Regions from separate parts of the Tersicoccus mangrovi genome, predicted to be linked through region 2. Evidence: predicted binding sites of a transcription regulator. Region 2 holds the regulator's gene; the other holds the start of a gene.
The links. Region 2 encodes LexA, which represses DNA repair genes until DNA is damaged. Its sites were predicted from a motif close to TCGAACANNTGTTCGA; they were not measured.

Region 1: V6N00_RS13235 (LexA family protein) is a predicted target of LexA. The motif match lies at 2,794-2,809, and genes of this name have one in related genera.

Annotation. Positions count from the first base shown of each region.
Region 1 is NZ_JBAJMW010000006.1:137,701-149,579, forward strand. Features, by position in the region: gene merB (organomercurial lyase MerB) at 1-50, opposite strand, end outside; gene merA (mercury(II) reductase) at 71-1,495, opposite strand; gene V6N00_RS13225 (heavy metal-responsive transcriptional regulator) at 1,600-1,989, shown strand; partial or broken gene V6N00_RS13230 (Y-family DNA polymerase) at 2,095-2,346, opposite strand; gene V6N00_RS13235 (LexA family protein) at 2,346-2,777, opposite strand; gene V6N00_RS13240 (hypothetical protein) at 2,936-3,643, shown strand; gene V6N00_RS13245 (hypothetical protein) at 3,695-4,984, shown strand; gene V6N00_RS13250 (zinc-ribbon domain-containing protein) at 5,143-6,963, shown strand; gene V6N00_RS13255 (hypothetical protein) at 6,984-8,009, opposite strand; gene clpX (ATP-dependent Clp protease ATP-binding subunit ClpX) at 8,050-9,309, opposite strand; gene V6N00_RS13265 (PDDEXK family nuclease) at 9,990-10,919, shown strand; gene V6N00_RS13270 (hypothetical protein) at 10,955-11,326, shown strand; gene V6N00_RS13275 (hypothetical protein) at 11,323-11,478, shown strand; gene V6N00_RS13280 (hypothetical protein) at 11,471-11,818, shown strand; gene V6N00_RS13285 (hypothetical protein) at 11,851-11,879, shown strand, end outside.
Region 2 is NZ_JBAJMW010000009.1:78,089-89,967, reverse strand. Features, by position in the region: gene V6N00_RS15720 (aggregation-promoting factor C-terminal-like domain-containing protein) at 1-281, shown strand, start outside; gene miaB (tRNA (N6-isopentenyl adenosine(37)-C2)-methylthiotransferase MiaB) at 360-1,907, shown strand; gene miaA (tRNA (adenosine(37)-N6)-dimethylallyltransferase MiaA) at 1,992-2,900, shown strand; gene dapF (diaminopimelate epimerase) at 2,988-3,995, shown strand; gene V6N00_RS15700 (class I SAM-dependent methyltransferase) at 4,047-4,667, opposite strand; gene hflX (GTPase HflX) at 4,900-6,534, shown strand; gene V6N00_RS15690 (ATP-dependent DNA helicase) at 6,648-8,702, shown strand; gene lexA (transcriptional repressor LexA) at 8,750-9,466, opposite strand; gene V6N00_RS15680 (LysM peptidoglycan-binding domain-containing protein) at 9,987-10,313, shown strand; gene V6N00_RS15675 (histidinol-phosphate transaminase) at 10,446-11,582, shown strand; gene hisB (imidazoleglycerol-phosphate dehydratase HisB) at 11,754-11,879, shown strand, end outside.

The DNA.
Region 1 (11,879 bases), on a different contig from region 2:
TCTCCCAGTCGGCTGAGCCGCTCGGGCAGTTGCATGCTGAGGTCAGACATCGTGGGTTCCTCCAGTTCGTTCACGCGCAGCACGACAGGAGCGACGGGTCGGTGGTGAAGGCCTTGGCGGCGATCCGGATGCCCTCGGCCATGGTCAGGTAGGGGGCCCAGGCGTCGGCGACCTCGGCGACCGTCTTGCCGAGCACGTGGACCCCGGCGGCGGCGAGCTCGCCGGCGTCCTTGGCGACGGCGGTGATGCCGAGGATCTTCCCGGTGTCGGCGTCCACGACGATCTTGACGAAGCCGCGGGTGTCGCGGTTGACCAGTGCGCGGGGCACGTGGTGCAGGGGCAGGACGCGGCAGTCGCAGCGGATCCCGGCGGCGACGACGTCCTTCTCGGTCATCCCGACCGCGCCGATCGCCGGGCCGGTGAACGTCACCCTCGGCAGTCGGGCGTAGTCCACGGCCCGATCGGCGTCGGCGAACGCGTTCTCGGCGACGAGGGTGCCGTGGTGGGCGGCGACGTAGACGAACTCGGGGTGGCCGGTCACGTCGCCCGCGGCCCAGATCCGCGGGTGGGAGGACTGCATCCGGTCGGAGACGACCACCTCGCCGAGGTCCCCGGTCTTGACCCCGACCCTGTCGAGGCCGAGCCCATCGGTGGCCGGTCGTCGTCCGAGGGCGACGAGCACCTGGTCGGCGCGGAACTCCTCCCGGCCGCCGGCGACGTCCGCGGTGACGACGGCCTGCCCGGTCGCGGCGTCGCGGGACACCCGCGTCGGCAGCGCGCGGCGGACCACCCGGATGCCCTCGTCGGCGAACACCTCCTGCAGTGTCCGGGACACCTCCGGCTCCTCCTTCGACGCGAGCCGGGACCGCACCAGCACGGTGACCTGGGAGCCGAGGCGGGCGAACAGCTGCGCCTGCTCCAGGGCGACGTAGCCGCCGCCGAGCACCAGCATCGACTCAGGGAGTTCGGTCAGCTCCATCGCCGTGGTCGAGGTCAGGTACCCGGTCTGGTCCAGGCCGTCGATCGGCGGGGCCCACGGCCGAGAGCCGGTCGCGACCAGGTAGTGCCCGGCCTCGATCGTCTCGGTGCTCCCGTCGTCCCCGGCGACCTGGAGGACCGGTGCGTCGGGGGTGCCGGCGAACGCGGCGTCGCCGCGGCGGACGGCCCAACCGTAGGAGTCGGCGACGTCGGCGTACTTCTCGCCCCGCAGCGACTCGACCAGCGCCTGCTTCCCGGCGATCAGGGCGGGCATGTCCACTGGCCCCGCCGTCGTCGCGATCCCCGGGAACCGGTCGGCGGCGTCGGCCGCGGAGTGCCGTGCGTCGGCCGCGGCGATCAGGGCCTTCGACGGCACGCAGCCGGTGTTCACGCAGGTGCCACCGAGCGTCCCGCGCTCGATCATCACCACCGACTTGCCGAGCGTGGTCGCGCGGATCGCGGCGGCGAACGCACCACCGCCCGATCCGATGATGGCGAGGTCGTACTTCGTGGGCATCGCAGCTCCCGTCACTTGGGTTTCTCTTCTTTCTCGGCCATAGTGGACCTTCCAGTGCAGGGGAAGGTCAAGAAGGCTTCTGCCGAAAGAAAAGGGGGCCTGCGATGCGCATCGGGGAACTCGCCGAGCGGGCGGGAACGACGGCGAAGACGCTGCGGTTCTACGAGGAGCAGGGCCTGCTGCCCCCGGCCGAGCGCACGCCGTCCAGATACCGCGACTACGCGCCCGAGACGGCCGCCCGGATCGACTTCGTCCACCGCGGCCAGGCCGCGGGCCTCACCCTCGCCCAGATCCGCCAGATCCTCGACATCCGCGACGGCGGCGCTGCTCCCTGCGAGCACGTGCGCGATCTCCTCGACGCGCGCCTCGCCGAGATCGAGCAGCAGATCGCCCAGCTCACAGCGCTCCGAGACACCATCGCCGAGCTCAGGCACGACGCCGCGCAGCCCGACCCCGACTCGTGCAGCGCGGACCAGGTCTGCCGGTACCTGTAGCTCACGGAAAATCCTCTCAGCTCTCCCAAGCGACGAGAACGGAAAGTCGTGCAGAATCCCCCGTCCGCCAAATAGCGCCAAATCAAATAACGCGCACTACCAATAGGAGCGGGCGCGCGCTGCCAGCTGGAACCAGGGGGTGCCATTGTCGACCCCGAGCTTCTTCACCTCGTCACTCCTGGCGACGACGCAGCCGTCGTTGTTGGACAGGACGACGACGGGGATCCCAGCCAGGGTGGGGTCGAAGGCCCTCTCGCAGGAGACGTAGAAGGAGTTCACGTCCACCAGGGCGGTGCGGTGACCGGCCCCGAGCGGCGGACGGTCCGCGGCTGCGGCTGGGAGGGGGTCATCGCCCATCAGAGGTGGTGGAGACAGGTGGTGGCGACGCCCCAGATGGACAGGTCTGCCAGCTCGGGCACGCGCACGTCGGGGTAGTCGGGGTTCTCGGCCTGCAGCACGACCCCGAAGCGGGTGATGCGCATCCGCTTGACCGTGAGCTCGCCGTCGAGGATCGCCACGACCACCGACCCGTCCACCGGTTCGCGGGCCCGGTCCACCACCAGCTCGTCGCCGTCGCTGATCCCGGCGCCGGTCATCGAGTCCCCGGCCACCCGCACCACGAACGTCGAGGTCCGGTCGTGGATGAGGTGCTCGTTCAGGTCCAGGCCACCGTCGTAATAGTCCTGCGCCGGGGACGGGAAGCCGGCCGGAACGGCCACCGGGGCGAGCGGGATCGCGACCCGTTCGACTTGGTCGGGGAGGGTGTTGATCTGCACGACGACGGACATCGCGAAGCCTCCCGATTAGAACACATGTTCGATTACCGGATCACGGTAGCACCGGGAACCGACAGCCGGCGACGGCGCGATTGAACCGCCGTGACGCAGTGGCGGATCGCCGTACACAGACCTGGTGAACCACCCCGTCGCGACATCCAGGAGACCCGATGGCCATCACCGCCCGCGCCCGCGTCCAGCGGGGCGTACCCGAAGGCGGCGAGTTCGCCGCCACCAGCCACGGCGAGCCCACCATCAGCCTGAGCGCCCCAACGACGCGTCAGGCCGCCGATGCGACGCGCTACGCGGTCGACCAGCACCGTCAGCTCGAAGCCATCGCCCAGGCCAACAGCACCCGGATCGGTGTCATGGCGGCCCAGGGTCTGGCTGCCAGCATCCGTGGCCGGCACCCGGAGGCGACGACCATCACCTTCACGGCGCCCGACGATGACCGGCACGAGTACGCCCTGGAAGGCGTTCAGGACGCCGACGGCAACGAGCTCGACGTCGAGTTCGAGACCGACGAGATCGAGCTGGGCTATCAGGTGCGCCGGTGCCTGGGGGAGGCCGACTTCATCGACTCGGACTACAACCACGAGCTCGACCGGAACGTCGCCACCGTCGACATCGACGCCGCCCTCGCCTACCGGCCCGAGCAGCAGACCGCTGCCGAGCGCGGGGAGGACATCGTGACCGCCTACGCCGCCACCCAGTACGGGGTGCACGAGGAGGTGGACGACCGCATCATCGTCCGCGACCTGCTCACCGACCTGCACCACTGGTCCGACCGCGAAGGCGTCGACTTGAACGAGCGCAACGAGGCCGCCGGGAAGGTCGCCTGGGAGGAGACCGAGCTCGCCAACTGGTCCGACGACTGAGCCCCGCAGACCCCAACCCCCGACCATCCCAGGCCTAGGAGCGACCACCCCATGAGCACCACCACCGTCCGCGCCCGCGTCCAGCGAGGTGTCCCCGAAGGCGGCGAGTTCGCCGCCACCAGCCACGCCGAGCCCGCCATCAGCCTCATCACCACCGCGCCGGCAACTGTCCCGGCCACGATCGAAGAGGCCCGGGTCGCCGGCTACCAGGCTCGCTATCCGCACCGCGATCTGGAGCAGGCCAACGCGGTGGCCGACCGGCTGCGCGCGGCCGCGGACCGGGACTGGTATGTCGTCGATGAGGTGGAGAGGATCGCCGATGACGGCGACTTCCCGGCCCGCGAAGTCTGGGACATCCGCGACAACCTCACGGACCTGCCCTCCGGGGTGCGCGACCGCGGGCCGTCATTCCGGCGCGGGCCCGCCGCCGCCGACGTGCTCGCCCTCACGGCCTCCGGCGCGACATTCCGCAACTGCTACGACGACCGGACCGACGGGACCCTGACCGTGAACACCGACGGCGTCGGCGCGATCCGAGTCAAGGCCGACGAGGACGGACGACTGCTCATCGGCCGGACCGAGGAGGACGGCACCGAGGTGTTCGTCGGCGGCGGGTCTGAGCTGACCGACGCACAGCTGTGGGCACAGGAGATCACCGGCCGCGTCGACGCCCAGGCCATGAGCACCGCCTCCGCGCACACGCCGCAGACCGGGCAGCTCGACGGCCACTTCGACGACGAGACCGGGGAGGCTCGGTTCACCTGGCGGGACGGCACGCACACCGTCACGGACACCGAATCGACCTTCGAGCCCAGCGGCCGCACCGTGGACTTCCACATCGACGCCAAGGGGGAGGCGCACTTCGAATACGATCAGAGCGCCGAGGGACACGAGCGGACCGCTGACGCTCTGGTCGCCATGTACAGCGGGACAAAGACCGCCGCGGAGGCGCACCACAACCTGACCAGTCTCGCCCGGGAGACCCGGGACCGGATGATCTGGCACCCCGACGTCGCCGGGCTGCGGTTCGCCCACCGCGAGGGCCCCATCCGCGACGGGATCGAGGGCATCCGGTACCGCGACAGGATCGAGAGCCAGCTGCCTGACGGGGTGAAGCTCGGCACTACTCGCGGCGAAGCGGTCCTGTGGGCCGAAACCGCGGACTGGGCCGCGCGCGTCCAGATCGCCCCCGACGGCACCACCCGCTACTTCGTCAACGGACAGCAGACGATCGGCCTGGACCCGACCAAGCGCAAACAGATGACCCTGGACCGTGCCTTGGCCGAGCAGCGGGAGAAGCTGACTGTGCTCGCGACGGCCGCCTACCGCGGCGTCGCCTGACACCTGCCCGAAACGCTCAACGCCCCGGTGCCCGTGATGGGTGTCGGGGCGTTCCCGGCCCCGCCTCCGGGTACCTGCTGAACGTCGGCCCGATAATGAGATCTGCCGCCGAACCCTGACTCAGCAGGACGGCGACGATCAGGATGATGGGGGAGATGGTGAGCGTCACCAGCACGAACAGGCCGACGGCCACGGGGCAGATCTGCTCGACCGGCGGGTGTGACAACGAGGCCGCCTACAAGACGCGCTCGAAGCCGGCCTACTGCTTGGACTGCATCGACCTGATCCTCCTCACTGGAGGACTGAAGCCAGCCGAGCCGTTCACCGGGCCCGACGACTGGCGGCTGACCACCTGCCTCACCTGCGGCTCCCGAGCTCACTACAGGCTGGCCTACACCCTGGAGAAGAACGCGCAGGGCGAGGCGACCTGCCGGATCTGCCACTGGACGGAGTGGACGGCCGCCAACGGGCCCTCCAGCGACTACGCCGCGACGTTCGTCCTCTCCGCAGACCAGGTGACCGCGAGCCTGGGCGCGAAGGGCTTCGAGCTGGTGAGCGCAATGCAGGACGGCTTGAACGTGGACGACCCGGTTCTTGTGCGCTGCCGATCCTGCCTCCGGATCACGGCGAACCGCCTGAGCGACGCCACCGGCGGCCACAAGTGCGCCAGCATCACCCCAGCCACCCCGCCCCCCGCGGCACAGCCCAAGACGACTCAGAACATCAGGTCGGAGCACCCGACTCGCCCTCGACGCGCGGGCGTGCTCCTGTCCGAGAGCGGGCACGCAGCTCTGGCGTGGTGGGATCACGACCGCAACAGCGAAAGAGACTTCCGCACCGTCACCATGCGCGCGAGCCGCACGTGCCAGTGGGTCTGCCCCGACTGCGGGCTCTCCTTCGCAGCGAAGGTGCTGGACATGACCGCCCTCCGGCCGACCTGCCCGGACTGCGAGGAACGGCGCCACGCCGAGTGGGAAGAGAGGTACGAGCGGCTCAAGCGCACGCCGATCTCTGACGTCCCTGAGCTGCTCGCCGCCTGGGCGGACGACGCCGACCCCCGGACAGTGATGGTCGCAGACTTCGAGCTCCGACGGTTCCGGTGCCCGGCCGGGCACCACCCACGGGTCAGCCCGACGCGGTTCCTCGACGCAGAATGCCCCAGCTGCCGCTCCGCCCGCACCCGCCAAGCGCAGAAGGACTGGCTGGCCGACATCCTGCCCGAGATCGCCTCCCAGTGGCACCCCACGCTCAACGGCAAGCTCACCCCCGACAAGGTGGTGTGGGACTCGAAGCGGGTGTTGTGGTGGAAGGCGGAGTGCTGCGGGCACGAGTGGCAGGAGAGTCCTCGCTCCCGCGACAAATACGCCAGGCTCCACTGCCCCAGCTGCGGCACCATTCTCGGCTCGCTCGCATGGCAGGATCCGGGCCTGGCCGCCGAGTGGAGCTCGGCGAACCCGCTCACGCCCTGGCAGGTGCGGCCCCACGCGAAGACGTCCTTCGTCCCTGCCTGGGTGTGCGCCACCGACCCCGCGCACGTGTGGCAGCAGTCGCTGAGTGCCCGGTCCAACGGAGCCGAGTGCCCCGAGTGCCGGCAGGCCGGCAAGTCCAAGGTCGAGCTGGCGCACCACGCCGCCGCTGCCGAGGTGTTCCCCGGTGCGCGCTCCGGCGCGCTCATCCGGGACGAGGCGTTCGAGACGAGGAAGTCCTGGACGGCGGACATCAGCGCTGACGTCGATGGCCGCACCGTGGTGATCGAGTACGACGGCGCCTACTGGCACGCGGCCGCGGCGAAAGTGCTGGTCGACCAGAGCAAGACCGCCGACCTGCTGGCGGCTGGGTTCCGCGTCGTGCGCCTGCGCGAGGACCCCTTGCCGCCCCTGGCGCTCGAGCACGAGGATTACAAGGAGATCCGCGTCTACGCCACGGCGCCGCGACCGGAAGCGGTCATGGCGCACATCCGGGACTGGCTCAGCAACTGAGCCTGACCCCCCGGCGGGGGTCAGGCTACGCCTTCGCGCTTCTTCTTCGCCGCGACCTTCTTGGCGATGATCTCCTCCTGCTCCTCCCGGCTGGTGCCGTGCTTGGCGACCAGGGCGTCCACGAGCAGCCGCTGGGCCTCCTCGACGTCGGCGACGTACTGGTGGTCGCCTCGCTGGGCGTGGCGGGCGTTGTCCACGTGCTCGCCGACCAGCCACTGCACCGCTGAGGCCTCGGTCGTGAACGACTCGGTCTCGTTCCAGCCGTTCGGGTGCGGGGCGATAAGGACCAGGGGGCCGCCGTCGGGGCCGGCGATCGCCTTGGCGGCCTTGGCGTGGGCCTTCTCGACGGCCTTGGCCTCTCGCTCGCGCCGGGCCGCCTCCTTGGAGACCTCGTCGTGGGAGAGCATCTTGGTGGGCAGGGTGTGCTTGTCGCCGATCGGGGCGGACGGGTAGCAGGTGGTGCACGCCCGGTAGCCGGCGGCGGCCACGATGTCCTCCTCCGACTGGTCCGAGTAGTCGGTCATCCACTGGAACTGGGTGGCGGACTCGCCCCGGTTGCAGGTCGGGCAGCGCATCGAGGAGTGCACGTGCCCGTCGGAGCTGGTGGCCAGGAACGCGCGCGGCCACGGCCGGGCCGCATACTCGACGTTCAGCGGTTCGATCACCGCGGCGATCTCTTCGACCTTGGCGACCCGCTCGTCGTAGAACGCCAGGTCCGCGTGCTCCGGGTTCTTGGCAGCGACGACGTCGTAGGCCTCCTGGTCGGTCATCTTCCACGGGCCCCGCCCGTACGGGCCGGTCTTGCTGTCGCCAGCGGTGTAGTGCAGGCCCCTCGCAGCCCCGGCGACCCGCTGCTTGGCGGTGCTCAGCTCGCTGTACAGGCCGGCGAGCTCGACGTCGATGTCCTGCGGCTCCCGGTGCGCGTGCGGGCGCGCCGGGACGGGGGAGAGGCTCAGGGACGGCTCGCCGTGGGCGGTCGTGCGGAACTGGCCGCCGGTGCTGTCGGCGGCACCCTTGAGGTGACGGGAAGGCAGTGAGGTGCTCATGCCCCTCATGTGTGCGGCAACATCCCCCGGTGGCGAGAGGTCAGGCGATCTTCTTCGCCTCGGCGGCGGTGAGCATGATCGGGTCGGCTCCGGTGGTGATCGTCTCGGCGGTGAGGATGACCTCGGCGATATCTGAGCCGGGCACGGCGTACAGGGCCGGTGCCAGTGCCTTCTCCATGATGGAGCGCAGCCCGCGCGCCCCGGTCCCGCGCGCGGTGGCCAGGTCGGCGATCGCCTCCAGGGCGTCCGGTTCGATGACCAGGGTCGCGCCGTCCAGTGCGAGCAGATGTTCGTACTGGACGGTCAGGGCGTCCTTGGGGTCCGTGAGGATCCGCACCAGGGCGTCCCGGTCCAGGGGCTCGACGGCAGTGATCACCGGCAGCCGGCCGATGAACTCCGGGATCATCCCGTACCTGACCAGGTCCGCCGGCTCGACGTCGCGGTGGGACCCGGTACGTTCGGCCGCCGTGGCCAGTTGGGCGCCGAAGCCGATGCCGGAGTGCCCGGCCCGGGCCCCGACGATCTCCTCGAGCCCGGCGAACGCGCCGGCAGTGATGAACAGGATGTTGCTGGTGTCGATGTGCAGCATCTCCTGGCCGGGGTGCTTGCGGCCCCCGTGCGGGGGCACCGCGGCGACCGTGCCTTCGATGATCTTCAGCAGGGCCTGCTGCACCCCTTCGCCGGAGACGTCCCGGGTGATGGAGGGGCCTTCGGCCTTGCGGGTGATCTTGTCGATCTCGTCGATGTAGACGATGCCGTGCTCGGCGCGGGCGATGTCCCCGTCGGCGGCCTGGATGAGCTTGAGCAGGATCGTCTCCACGTCCTCCCCGACATACCCGGCCTCGGTCAGGGCGGTGGCGTCGGCGATGGCGAAGGGCACGTTCAGGCGCCGGGCCAGGGACTGGGCCAGGTGTGTCTTGCCGCACCCGGTGGGCCCGATGAGCATGATGTTGGACTTGCCGATCTGCACCGGGTCACCGGTCGCCGCGGTGTCGGTCCCGGGGCGCGGCCAGATCCGCTTGTAGTGGCTGTAGACGGCGACGGCGAGGGCCCGCTTGGCGGCGTCCTGCCCGATCACGTACTCGTCCAGGTAGGAGTTGATCTGCCGGGGCGTGGGCAGGTCGGTGGGCGGTTCGACAGCGTCTTGTTCGTCTTCTTCGGCGATGACGTCGACGCACAGGTCCACGCATTCGTCGCAGATGGCTACCCCGGGTCCGGCGACCAGCTTGTGCACCTGGTCCTTGGTCTTGGCGCAGAACGAGCAGGTCAGCTGCTCCTGGTCAGGGGTGCGGGATGCCACGCGAGCCGTCCTCCAGGCTGGTCAAGGGTTGTCGGGTCCCGATCGTACCGAGTGGCCGGTTTCTCTCATCGGCCCTCAGCAGCGTGCGGGATGGTCGTGAACGGGGTGGTCCGGAGCCGGGTGCAACGCCACGGGCCGGCGGGGTGTTCCCGACAGCGTCGGGGGCGGTTCGGGCTCGTGTGCTACGCCCCGAGCCTCCTCGGCGGACTCGTCTCCCCGGAGCGTAGCACACGCCACCAAATGCACAAACCTGGTGGGCGAGCGAATGGCGCCGAACGGCCACCATCCGGGCGACCGGCCACGACGGCCTCAAAAGCCCTGCTTCCCAGCGCCGGCGCGGTTCTTGCCGCTTCTGGCCGACCAGCCGACCTCGCCGACCTGAAAGGTACGGCTATATAGGGGGAAGAGTGTGTTTGTTGAGAGGGAGGGTATATATAGGGGGTCCTATATGTAGTAGTAGTAGTTATAGGTAGGACAAGTATGTAGTAGTAGTAGTAACCCCCTGCTTCCCAGTGATGACGCGGAAGTTGCTGTCCGACCTTCTGGCCGACCACCCCGGGTTCCTGGTCGGCCACCTCGCCCAGGATGGTCGCCCAGCCCCACCACGCCGCCCCGGGCACCGGCCGCCCCGATCGTGCTCGGGGCGGCGCACCCGCCTGGATCTGCGCATGTCCCCGGGCATGAGCGATCGACGCAACGCCCGGGCTCGAGCCACCCCGAAGAGCGCGAGCACCCCGCGCGCGGGCCGCGGATCGAAGGCCACCTCCGCGAAGGCGCCCCGCGCCGGGAAGTCTCGCGCGGCGCAGCCCAAGCCGGCGGCCCGCAAGGCCAAACCAGCGGCTGGCTTCACCGCCACGCCGCCATCCGCCACGAGCCGGAAGGCGTCCCCCAGGAAGCCGGCGGCTGCCCGACGCCCCTCCCGGGCGCCCAAGCCCCGCGGCCTCGAGGTCCTCTACTCGGGCAAACTGTTCCGCTCCCGGCTCGAGGCGCGGTGGGCGATCCTGTTCGACCAGCTGGGCATCGACTGGGATTACGAGCCCTGCCACTACCGGGTCGGGGCGGACCTGTGGTACCTGCCGGACTTCTACCTGCCGGGCCACCGGCTGTGGGTCGAGGTGAAGGGCGCGACGTTCCTGGACGCCGAGTCGATGGCCAAGTGCCTGGCCGCCGTCGCCGGGCCCACCCCGATCTCCCAGCGCGAGGCACCCCACGACCCAGCCGATCGGCTGCTGCTGGTCAGCGCCATCGACCGCGACCGGCTCGGACGCCCGGTCCACACCATGATCACCCCGGATGCCCCCGGCCGTGCGGCCCTGATGTACGCCACGTTCGGGCCCGAGGGCGCGATCCCGGTGGGGGAGCCGTTCGACGTCGTCCCCGCCACCGGGATCAAGGCAACCCGCCGACCGTCCCCGGCCCGCACCGCGGTGCTGCTCGACCCGGCACCCGCACCGGGAACCGTCCCATCCGAGCTCGCGTCCGCGTACCGGTTCGCCGCTACCGTCACCTTCGACGAGACCACCCGGCAGGTCTCCTCCCGCAACGACCCGGCGATCCTGACCCGACTGGCCCGCCGCCGTGCCGGCCGCCCCCTCGGTGCCGCCGCGTGAGCGGAGAGCCGGTGCCTGCCGCACACATGAGTGCCATGGCCAACCAGACCAAGGACCCCGTCCGCGAACTCCGCTACGAGCTCGAATGCGCCGTGGCCACCGCCACCCACGCCACCGCCGGCCCGTTCACCATCGACGACGACGAGCACGTCTTCTACGTCCGCGAGTCAGGCAACAGCCTGGCCGTGGCCGGGGAGTTCGACTACGGCCCCTACGAGGGCTCCGCCGACGCTGCCCTGTTCGCCGAGGCCCGCGACCGGGTGCTCACCCTCACCGCCGCCGTTACCGCCGCCCTCGACCTGGCCGACGAGCTGGACCGCCACGAGGACATCGTCGCCTCGGCCTTCGCCACCGAGATCCGCAACCGCATGCTCGCCGCGATCACCGCCGCGAAGACTGCCCAGTGAGCGCCCGCACCGGGGACCGCCCCGCCGAAGACGATGGCGCCGCCGACGTGCTGGACGCGCTCGGCGACCCGGCCCGGGGCCGCGACCTAATCGCCGCCTCCCTCGATCACGCCAACACTCAGCGCACCCGTCAGGAGACCCATCGTGGCTGAGATCGTCGCCCGGTTCCTGCCTACCGGGATGGAGCCCGATCATCCGCACGTCGAGCACTACGCCGTCACGGTCATCGACCACGGCGACGGCACGTACGCCGTCGGGCACGGCAGGAAGCGGCTCACTCGCAGCGGACGCTGGGCCGACCGGGACCTGCTGCCCGCCGCGGTGTACCTGCGCACCACCCGCGCTGACGCAGAGGAGTCGGCACGCCGCGTCGTGGAGAAGGTGCGCCCCGGCGGTGGCCTCACCTGGGCCGAAAGCGTGGTGTTCGAGGCGGAGATGCGCGGCGAGGTGTCGTCCCTGGCCGGTGCCGCACACATGACGGGTGGCCGGTGAGCACCGGACGCCCGATCAGGAGGAGACCGACGATGAGCGAATTGCGCGAGGCACTGGACCG
Region 2 (11,879 bases):
CCGCCTCCCTGCTCGGTGCCCACGGGTGGGGCCAGGACCAGATGGCCTGCCTCGTCCCGCTGTGGGACCGGGAATCCGGGTGGCAGACCACCGCCACCAACCCGTCGAGCCTCGCCTACGGCATCCCGCAGTCCCTCCCCGCCTCGAAACTGGCCAGCGCCGGTGCCGACTGGCTCACCAACTACCGCACCCAGGTGCAGTGGGGCCTCGGGTACATCGCCGACCGGTACGGCTCACCGTGCGGGGCCTGGGGCCACGAGCAGTCCGCCGGCTGGTACTGACACGCCCGGGGTCCGTCGAACCCGGTGTGCGGCCAGGGCACGTTCGGGCCGTCCCCGCCCGCTCGGTACGCTGGTGCGGTGAGTTCGACCGTGTCCACCGCCGCACCCGTCACGACCGAGGCCGAGGCGCCCCGCACCTACCAGGTCCGCACCTTCGGGTGTCAGATGAACGTCCACGACTCCGAGCGGATCAGCGGACTGCTCGACGCCGCCGGATACGTGCCCGTGCCCGAGACGGCCGGCGAGGGCGACGCGGACATCGTCGTCTTCAACACGTGCGCCGTGCGGGAGAACGCGGACAACAAGCTCTACGGCCACCTCGGCCAGCTCGTGGGCGCCAAGCGGTCCAACCCGCGCATGCAGGTGGCCGTCGGCGGCTGCCTCGCCCAGAAGGACCGCGACACCATCCTCGCGAAGTCGCCCGTCGTCGACGTCGTCTTCGGCACCCACAACATCGGCTCGCTGCCCACCCTGCTGGACCGGGCGCGCCACAACCAGCAGGCCGAGCTGGAGATCCTCGAGTCGCTCGACGTGTTCCCCTCGACGCTGCCCACGCGGCGCGAGTCCGTGCACTCGGGCTGGGTGTCGATCTCGGTCGGCTGCAACAACACGTGCACGTTCTGCATCGTGCCGTCGCTGCGCGGCAAGGAGCGGGACCGCCGGCCCGGTGACATCCTCGCCGAGGTGCGGGCCCTGGTCGACGACGGCGCCGTCGAGGTCACCCTGCTCGGCCAGAACGTCAACTCCTACGGCGTCGAGTTCGGTGAGCGCGGCGCGTTCGCGGACCTGCTGCGCGCCTGCGGCACCGTCGACGGGCTGGAACGGGTGCGCTTCACGAGCCCGCACCCGGCGGCCTTCACGGACGACGTCATCGACGCGATGGCCGAGACCCCCAACGTCATGCCGCAGCTGCACATGCCGCTGCAGTCCGGCAGCGACGCCGTCCTGAAGGCGATGCGCCGGTCCTACCGCTCCACCCGGTTCCTCGGCATCCTCGACAAGGTGCGCGACCGGCTTCCGCACGCGGCCATCACGACGGACATCATCGTCGGCTTCCCCGGCGAGACGGAGGAGGACTTCCAGGCCACGCTCGACGTCGTCGAGGCCTCCCGCTTCTCGTCCGCGTTCACGTTCCAGTACTCGATCCGCCCCGGCACCCCGGCGGCCACGATGGACCACCAGGTGCCCAAGGCCGTCGTCCAGGAGCGGTACGAGCGGCTCATCGCGCTGCAGGAACGCATCAGCGGCGAGGAGAACCGGGCCCTGGTCGGCAGCACCGCCGAGGTCATGATCACCGCGGCGACCGGCGCGAAGGCCGACGCCACCGGCCGGGTGTCGGGCCGGGCCCGGGACAACCGGCTCGTGCACGTCGCGGTCCCCGCCGGCGCCGGAGTGCCGCGACCGGGGGACATGGTCACCGTCCCGATCACCGCGGCCGCGCCGTACCACCTCATCGCCGACCCCGTGGCCGACCAGTACGCCCTGCGCCGCACCCGCGCCGGCGCCGCGTGGGACCGCGCCCAGGCCGAGTCGTGCGGTGTGCCCGTCCCGGCGTCGGCCGGCGCGGCGAACGGCCGGGCCGGCGCCGTTGCGCTGGGCATGCCCGGGCTGCCCGGCCGGGCCTGAGCGTCGTGCCCGCCGGCCGTGACCACGCCGCTGGGCGTGCCCGTCGTGAACAGCCCGTCCTGAGCTGCCGGCCGTGAGCGGGCGATGACGGAGCGGCCGCCGGTCATCGCCGTCGTCGGGCCGACCGGCACCGGCAAGTCCGACCTCGCCGTGGACCTGGCCCTCGCGCTGGACGGCGAGATCGTCAACGCCGACGCGCTGCAGTTCTACCGCGGTATGGACGTCGGCACCGCGAAGCTGCCGGTCGGCGAGCGGCGAGGCGTCCCGCACCACCTGCTCGACGTGCTCGACGTGACCGACGAGGCCTCCGTCGCGACCTATCAGCAGCAGGCCCGCGCCGCGATCGACGAGATCACCGAGCGCGGTCACCGCGTCGTCCTCGTCGGTGGCTCGGGGCTATACGTGCGGGCGGCCCTGGACCGGCTGGAGCTGCCCGGTACCGATCCCGCGATCCGGGCGCGCCTCGAGGCGGAGGCCGAGGCCTCCGGGCTGGACGCGCTGCGCACCCGCCTGGCCGCCGTCGACCCGGTCGCCGCGGGACGCCTGCACGATGCGCGCCGCGTGATCCGGGCCCTCGAGGTGCACGAATTCACGGGCCGGACGTTCAGCTCCTTCATGCCCGACCGCCAGTACGTGCGTCCCACCGTCCAGCTCGGGCTGCGACTGCCGACCCCGGCGCTGCGGGACCGGCTCGACGCCCGCGTGCACGCGATGGTCGAGCAGGGTCTGGCCGAGGAGGTCGCGCGGCTCGACGCCGCCGGCCTGCGGCACGGCCGCACCGCCTCCCGCGCCATCGGCTACGCCCAGTTCCTCGCCGTCGCCGACGGCACGATGACCGAAGCGGATGCGATCGCCGATACCGTCACCGCCACCCAGCGGTTCGCCAAGCGGCAGCGCACGTGGTTCGGCGCCGACCCGCGCCTCCACTGGCTCGACGTCGACCGCACCGATCGGGCCGGCCTCCTCGACGCCGCCCTCGCGCACCTGCGCTGACCCCGTCCGCGACTGCTCCCCCCGAGAAGTCCGATGCGGACGTCCCTCCACGAGCCGGCGGGAAGGCCCGGGCGCTACGCTGGAACCATGCCCTCCGCCACGCCGGCCTCTGCCACGCCCGACGCCGATTCCGCGGCGGCACCGTCGCCGAACGCGGTGCACGACGACGTCCTGGCCCGCGCCGCGGAGCGCTGGGCCGGCGTCACCCTGACCAAGGGTCACGGCACCGGCAACGACTTCGTCCTCCTTGCGGATCCCGACGGCACCCGCCCCGTGGACGAGCCCACCGCGGCCGCCCTGTGCGACCGCCACCGCGGTATCGGCGCCGACGGGATGATCCGCGCCGTCCCGTCCCGCCTGCTGCCCGAGGGCCGTGCGCTGCTCGAGGCCGAGCCGGCCGCCGAGTGGTTCATGGACTACCGCAACGCGGACGGTTCCCTGTCGGAGATGTGCGGCAACGGGGTCCGGGTATTCGCCGAGTTCGTGCGCCGCGAGGGCCTGGCCACCGTCGAGCCCGGCCAGGTGCTGCCCGTCGGCACCCGCGCCGGCGTCAAGTACGTCCGGGTCGTCGACGGCGGGTACGCCGTGGACATGGGACCGTGGACCCTCATCGACGCGGCCACCGCGCAGGAGCGGGGCACCGACGCGCTGGTGCGCACGAACGGCGTCGACGTCGACCGGCCCGCCGTCTCCATCAGCATGGGCAACCCGCACACCGTCGTCGCGCTCGCCTCGACCGACGAGCTGGACGCGCTCGCACTCGTGCGCGCGCCGAGCGTCGACCCGCTGCCGCCCGCCGGCACCAACGTCGAGTTCGTCGTGCCGGCCGACCCGCTCGTGGCTGCCGACGGCGTCGCCGCCCTGGCGATGCGGGTGCACGAGCGCGGCGTGGGGGAGACCCAGTCGTGCGGCACCGGAGCCTGTGCCGCGGCCGCGGCCATCCGCTTCTGGGCCGGCACGGGCGCGCCCGACCGGTACACCGTCGCCGTCCCGGGTGGCGTCGTCGGCGTGGCGTTCACCCCCGCGGCGGACGGCACCGAGCACGTCGAACTGAGCGGTCCGGCGGTGCTGGTGGGACGCGTCGACCTGCTCTGATCGGTCTCCGACGCTCTGATCGGTCTCCGACGCGACAGCCCGAAGCAGCTCTCAGTCGGCGCGGACGACCTCGATGAGCCGGAAGCCCTTGTCGGTGGTGGCGCGGTCCACCGTGAACGCGTCGCCGTGTCGCTCGGACAGGGTGTCGCTGAGCCAGCGCTGCAGCGAGTCCGCGCCGAGGTTCTTCTGCACGACGAGCAGCGCCGTCCCGCCCGGCGCCAGCCGCGGCACCCAGGTGGTCAGCAGGTCGTGCAGCACGGCCTTGCCCACCCGGATCGGAGGGTTGGACCAGATCAGGTCGAACTCCTCGCCGGCGGGCACCTCGTCCGGCTCGGCGGCACGGATCCGGTCCAGCCCGAGCGTCGCGGCGTTGCGCCGCACGAGCTCGAGCGCCCGCGTGTTGACATCGACGGCGACGACGTCGGCCTCGGGGGAGCGCAGCGCGAGCGTGAGCGCCATCGGCCCCCATCCGCAGCCGAGGTCGAGGAAGCGCCCGGTGGCCGGCGGCTCGGGGGCGTGCTTGAGCAGCACGGCGGTGCCCTTGTCGACGGCGTCGGGGCTGAAGACACCGCCGGCCGTGCTGACGGTGACCGTGCGATCGGCCAGGGTGACGGTCACGGGGCGGACCGTCAGGGGGCCGGAGGGCTGCGCGGAGAAGTAGTGCTCGGACATCGGTCCCAGCGTAGCGATCCACCCGGGCGACGCCGGACGCGGCCGGGCGGCGCGATCCGCCCGACGGCGTGGAAGGACCGGGAAGAGACCCGCCGGCGTCGACGTTGACGCCTGTGGAGAATCCGTCCCGTCCGACGGGGTGGCGACTACCATGGAGATACCCGGCTGCACCGCCACGAACCTCATCACGACGAATCGCGGATGCGCCGGACGGCAGAGCATCAAGGAGACCATGACCCACCCCCGACAGCCCACCACGTCCACTCCGGCCCGCGAACTGGGTCCCGAGGACATGCAGGGCGTCATCGATCGCATCCTGGCCCGGGAGGACGCCGTCACCGACGCCGGTGGCCGCACCCACCGCAACGGCAACCCCGGCGCAGCCGGCAACAACACCGCCGGGAACCACGCGGCCGGCAACAACACGGCCGACCGCATCCTCGACCGCCGTGCCCTGGCCCTCGCCGAGGGTCAGGAGGACCGCACCGACTACGACGGCGACCAGGACGACCGCGCCGATCGGCGCGCACTCCGCCGCGTCGCGGGGCTGTCCACCGAACTCGAGGACGTCACCGAGGTCGAGTACCGGCAGTTGCGCCTCGAGCGCGTCGTGCTCGCCGGCCTGTGGACCGCCGGCACCGCCGCGGACGCCGAGAACTCCCTGCGCGAACTCGCCGCGCTCGCCGAGACCGCCGGCTCCGAGGTGCTCGACGGCATCGTCCAGCGCCGCCTGACGCCGGATCCCGGCACCTTCCTCGGCTCCGGCAAGGCGGAGGAACTGCGCGCCATCGTCGCATCGTCCGGCGCCGACACCGTCGTCGTCGACTCCGAGCTCTCCCCGTCCCAGCGGCGTGGGCTCGAGGACATCGTCAAGGTCAAGGTCATCGACCGGACGGCCCTGATCCTCGACATCTTCGCCCAGCACGCCAAGTCGCGCGAGGGCAAGGCGCAGGTCGAGCTCGCGCAGCTGGAGTACCTGTTGCCGCGCCTGCGTGGCTGGGGCGAGTCGATGTCCCGGCAGGCCGGTGGGCGCGTGGGCGTCGCCGGTGGCGGTATCGGCTCCCGTGGTCCCGGTGAGACGAAGATCGAGCTGGACCGGCGCCGCATCCGCACGCGCATGGCCAAGCTGCGCCGCCAGATCGCGGCGATGGAACCGGCCCGGGTGACCAAGCGCGGCAATCGGCGCCGCAACGAGGTGCCCTCGGTCGCCATCGCCGGGTACACCAACGCCGGCAAGTCCTCGCTGCTGAACCGGCTCACCGACGCCGGTGTGCTCGTCGAGAACGCCCTGTTCGCGACCCTGGACCCGACCGTGCGCAAGGCCGAGACCGACGACGGCATCGGCTACACGCTCGCCGACACCGTCGGTTTCGTCCGGTCCCTGCCCACCCAGCTCGTCGAGGCGTTCCGGTCCACGCTCGAGGAGGTCGCCGACGCGGACGTCATCCTGCACGTCGTCGACGCCTCGCACCCCGACCCGGAGGGGCAGATCGCCGCGGTCCGCGAGGTCCTCGCCGAGGTCGACGCGCGGGACATCCCGGAGATCATCGTCCTGAACAAGGCGGACGCCGCCGACGAGTTCACCCTCGAGCGGCTGCGCCGGCGCGAGCCGTCGAGCATCGTCGTCTCCGCCCGCACCGGGAAGGGCATTGCCGAGCTGAAGGAACGGATCGCCGCCACGATCCCGCGGCCGGACCAGGCGCTCGACCTGCTCGTCCCGTACGAGCGGGGCGACGTCCTCTCGCGACTGCACGGGCCGGACGCGCAGATCGTCACCCTGCACCACGATCCCGACGGGACGCGCTTGACCGTGCGGGTGCGGGCCGGGCTGCGGCCCCTGCTCGACCCGTTCGTCGTGACCGCGTGAGCGCCGACGCCGCCCCGCGCACCGGGAAGGCCCAACGCGGTACCGACCAGCGCGGCAAGGGGCGGGCCGATGCGGGCGCCGCCGACGCCGGCCCGACCGCCTCGGCGACCGCGCTGCTCGACGCCGCGGTCGCCGGTCTGGGCGGTGAGCGCCGCGACGGGCAGCGCGCGATGCTCGAGCACGTCGAGTCGGCGATCGCCGACGGTCGGCACCTGCTCGTGCAGGCGGGCACCGGCACCGGCAAGTCCCTGGCGTACCTGGTCCCGCTGATCCGGCACGCCCTCGACGCGGACCGGCCCGTGCTCGTGGCCACCGCGACGCTCGCCCTGCAGTCCCAGATCGTCGGCCGTGACCTGCCCCGGCTGCTCGACGCCCTCGCACCCGAACTGGACCGGCCGATCGACGTCGCCCTCGTCAAAGGGCGCGGCAACTACGTGTGCCGGCACAAGCTCGACGGCGGCTTCCCCGCCGAGGAGGACCCGGCCGACACCCTCTTCAGCCTCGCAGCGGACACGGCCGCCCCGCACCCGGGGGCCTCCCGCAACGACACCGGGCGCGCCGACGGCCCGATCAGCGCGCTCGGCAGGGAGATCACCCGCCTGCGGGAGTGGGCCGAGAAGACCGACACCGGGGACCGCGACGAGCTGCGCCCTGGCGTGTCCGAACGCGCGTGGCGCCAGGTGTCGGTCAGCGCCATGGAGTGCATCGGCGCGCAGCGGTGCCCCGTGGCCGCCGAGTGCTTCAGCGAGCGGGCCCGGCAGCGCGGCGCCGAGGCCGACGTCGTCGTCACCAATCACGCGATGCTCGCGATCGACGCCTTCGAGGGCCTGGCCGTGCTGCCGGACTACGACGTCGCCGTCATCGACGAGGCCCACGAACTGGCCGACCGGGTGACCGGCGCTGTGACCGGTCAGCTCTCCTCCACGATGGTGCACACCGCCGCGACCGCCGCGCGCCGCCACACTGCGATCGACGTCACCGCCCTGCACGAGGCCGCCGACGGCTTCGACGCCGCCCTGGCGACCGCCCCGACCGGGCTGCTCGCGCGCGGACTCGACGAGGAGGCGGCGACCGCCGTCAACCGGATGCTGGCCGCGACCCGCGCCGCGCTCTCCGATTCGAAGCCCACGCAGGGCGCGGCGGCCGACGGCGGCCGGCAGATGGCCCGCTCCCGCCTCACCCAGGTGCACGACGTGGCCGAGCGCCTGCTCGCCGCCGCGCCCGCCAGCGACGCGGTGTGGGTCTCCCGCCCGGGGCACTGGTCGCCGCAGACCGGCTACGCCGAGGCGGACCCGACCGATCCCGCGACCCTGACGATCGCGCCGCTCTCGGTGGCCGGGCGCCTGCGCGACGGCCTGTTCGCCGACCGGACCGTCGTGCTCACGTCCGCGACCCTGGCCATCGGCGCCGCGTTCGAGCCCGTCGCCGGCGCGCTCGGGCTGCAGGGCGCCGGCGCTCCGGCCTGGACCGGCGTCGACGTCGGCTCCCCGTTCGACTATCCGCGCCAGGGCGTGCTCTACGTGGCCAAGCACCTGCCGCGGCCCTCGCAGGGCATCTCCCCGGCCGCCCTCGAGGAGCTGGAGGCTTTGATCCGGGCGTCCGGCGGTGGCGCCCTGGGACTGTTCTCGGCCCGCCGCGCCGCCGAGCAGGCGGCCGACGTGCTGCGCGAGAAGCTCGACGTGCCGATCCTGTGCCAGGGGGAGGGCAGCACGGCGGCGCTCATCGAGCAGTTCGCCGCGGATCCCGACACCTGCCTGTTCGGCACCATGTCGCTGTGGCAGGGCGTCGACGTGCCCGGGCCCGCGTGCCGGCTCGTCGTCATCGACAAGATCCCGTTCCCCCGGCCGGACGACCCGCTCTCGACGGCGCGCACCCGTGCGGTCGCCGGGGCCGGCGGCAACGGCTTCATGGCCGTCGCGGCCTCCCATGCCGCCGTGCGCCTCGCTCAGGGGGCGGGTCGGTTGATCCGCAGCCGCGGGGATCGCGGTGTCGTCGCCGTCCTGGACTCGCGGCTCGCGACGGCGGGCTACGGCGGTTTCCTGAGGGCGTCGCTGCCGCCGTTCTGGACCACGACGGACCGCGACGTGGCCCTGGCCGCACTGGAGCGGCTCGCGGCGGCCGATGCCGGTGCCGCGACGAACACGTCGGGAGCTGAGGCGGCGAGCTGAGCTCGCGGAACTTCGCGCGAGGGGCCGAGCGCCTCGCGCCCGAGTGACTAGAGCGCGCGCACCACGGAGACGACCTTGCCCATCACGGTGGCGTGGTCGCCGAGAATCGGCTCGTACTGGGTGTTCTGGGGGAGCAGCCAGGTGTGGCCGTCGCGCTGCCGGAAGGTCTTGACCGTCGCCTCGTCGTCGAGCAGCGCGGCCACGATGTCGCCGTTCTCCGCGGCGTTCTGCCGCCGCACCACGACCCAGTCGCCGTCGCAGATGGCCGCGTCGATCATCGAGTCACCGGCGACCTGCAGCATGAACAGTTCCCCATGCCCGACGAGGCGGCGCGGCAGCGGCATGACGTCCTCGACCTGCTGGTCGGCCAGGATCGGGCCACCGGCGGCGATCCGCCCCACGAGCGGGACCATCGCGGTGTCGGTGGCCGACGGGGCCAGCGGCGTGGGAGCGAGTACGGCCGCGTCGGCGTCGCCGGCGGGAACGGGCTCCTCGGCCAGCGTCAGGGGGATGAGCACCTCCATGGCGCGCGGTCGCTTGGGGTCGCGGCGCAGGTAGCCGAGGCGCTCGAGCTGGCCCAGCTGGTGCGTGACGCTCGAGAGGCTGGCCAGCCCGACGGTGTCGCCGATCTCCCGCATGGACGGCGGATAGCCCTTGGCCGTGACGGAGCGCTGGATGGTCTCGAGGATCTTCTGCTGACGGGCGGTCAGGCCCCGGGTCCCTGCGCTTCGCTGCACGTCGGTCTGTCCTCTCACGGTCCCGATGTCACGGCCCACGAGCGGTGGCGGAATCGGCTCTCGGCAGTTCTGTCGGTGGCGGTTGGTGCACTGGGAACCAAACCGGCTCCCTGCGCCTCACGGTAGGGGAGCAGGGGAGCGTTTTCAAACACATGTTCTAGCGAGTCTCGACATCGTTCGATGATCAGTGCTAGAAATGGACCAGAACAGATTCGAAGATGTGTTCGAACGCGGTGAACGGCCGCGGCGGATGCATCCCGGGTCCCCGACCGAGGAGGCTGGCATGTCGACCCACGTCCTGCACGCACCGAGCTTCACCCTGTCTCTCCACCGCAGCCCGCGCGCGGCTGCCACCGCAGCGCGGCCCGCGGTCCGCAGCGTCCGGCGTCCGGCACCCGCTCCTCTGCGGGCCGTCCGTCCGCGCGTCGCACAGGCGGCGGCTGCGCGGACCGCCCCGGCCCGTGTCGCCGCTGCGCGTCCGGCTGGTGCGGCGCATCCGACCGCGGCGCGTCCGGCCGTGGTCCCTGCTGCCGCCGCGTCCCGCCGCGTGTCGCGGTCGCCGCTGCATCTGACGCGGCGGGGCCGGCTCGTCTTCGTCGGCCTGCCGGTGCTGCTCGCCGTGGCCGTCCTGCTGACGGTGGTCGGGGTGTTCACGACGGCGCCGGCGGCGGCCGAACAAGGAGTCCGGCAGGTGCCGTCGACGCCCGCCGTGCAGGTGACGGTCCAGCCGGGTCAGTCCCTGTGGCAGGTGGCGGCCGAGAACGCGCACGGGCGTGACACCCGGGACGTCGTCGCGAAGATCGTCAGCCTCAACGGGTTGAGCGGGGACCACATCGACGCCGGCCGCAAGCTCTACATTCCGCTCGGCTCCTGACGGGCGTCTCGCGCCGTGAGTGGGGGCGCTGCCCGTGGCCGGCGCGCTGTGAGTCTCCCGCGCGCAGCCCGCGTGCGGGATCACGACAACGGCGATTCGCGGGCGCCCGGGCGGCTTTCCTAGACTGGGACGGTGAATCCCACGAGCGCCGAGGAACGACTGGAGCGCCTGAACGCGCTGCCGCTGCGCGAGAATCTGCGGGGTACCGTCCCCTACGGGGCACCGCAGATCGACGTGCCGATCCAACTGAACGTCAACGAGAACACGCATCCGTTGCCGACGGCCGTGCGGGAGGCGATCGTCACGGGCGTCGAGGGCACCCTCGAGACCCTCAACCGGTACCCCGACCGGGAGTTCACCACGATGCGCGAGAGTCTGGCCCGCTACCTCGGGCACGGGCTGACCGCGGATCGGCTGTGGGCGGCGAACGGGTCCAACGAGGTGCTGCAGCAGATCCTCCAGGCGTTCGCCGGGCCCGGCCGGACGCTGATGAGCTTCCCGCCCACGTACTCCATGTATCCGCTCCTGGCCGCGGGGACCGACACCGGCTACATCGCCGGGACCCGGGAGGCGGACTTCACGCTCACCGCCGAGTCCGCCGCGGCCCAGGTGCGGGAGCACGCTCCGGACGTCGTCATCGTCTGCAGCCCGAACAACCCCACGGGCACGTCCACCGGCCTCGATGTCATCGAGGCGGTCTACGCGGCGACGGAGGCCACCCGATCCATGGTGATCGTCGACGAGGCCTACGCTGAGTTCGCCCACACCGGCACGCCCAGCGCCCTCGAGCTGCTGCCGGGCCGGGAACGCCTGATCATCTCGCGCACCATGAGCAAGGCCTTCGGCATGGCCGGCACGCGCCTGGGCTACATGGCCGCCGCCCCCGAGGTCACGGACGCGCTGCGCCTCGTCCGGCTGCCGTACCACCTCTCGGCCGTCACCCAGGCGGTGGCCCTGGCGGCCCTCGCCCACGCCGACGCGCTGCTCGCCACCGTCGAGGACATCAAGGCCCAGCGGGACCGCATCGTCGACGGTCTGGACCGGCTCGGGCTGACGCCCACTCCGTCGGACTCGAACTTCGTCCTCTTCGGCCCGCTGCAGGATCCGGAGGCGGTGTGGCACGGCCTGCTCGACGCCGGCGTCATCATCCGCGACATCGGCCTGCACGGCCGGCTGCGGGTCAGTGCCGGCACCGAGGCCGAGACCAGCGCCTTCCTCGACCGGATGCAGGAGCTGGCCGACGCCGGCATCGCCGTCCCCGCGCCCTGACCACGGGAGCCCGGCCAGCCCGGCCACCCGCACCGGCACGGTGCGAGGGCGTCGCCCGATATCGACCGACACTGCCGGCCCAGGCTCCACGGAGTGTCCGCGGGACCGCTCGCTAGACTCGACCCGTCCCCTCCGACCCCGTCACCATCTGCGTGACCACGAAGGACTGCCATGAGCACCCCATCCCGGACCGCCCGCCGCGAACGCACGACGAGCGAGTCGTCCGTGACGGTCGAGGTCAACCTCGACGGCACGGGTGAGGCCCGGATCGACACGACCGTGCCGTTCTACGACCAC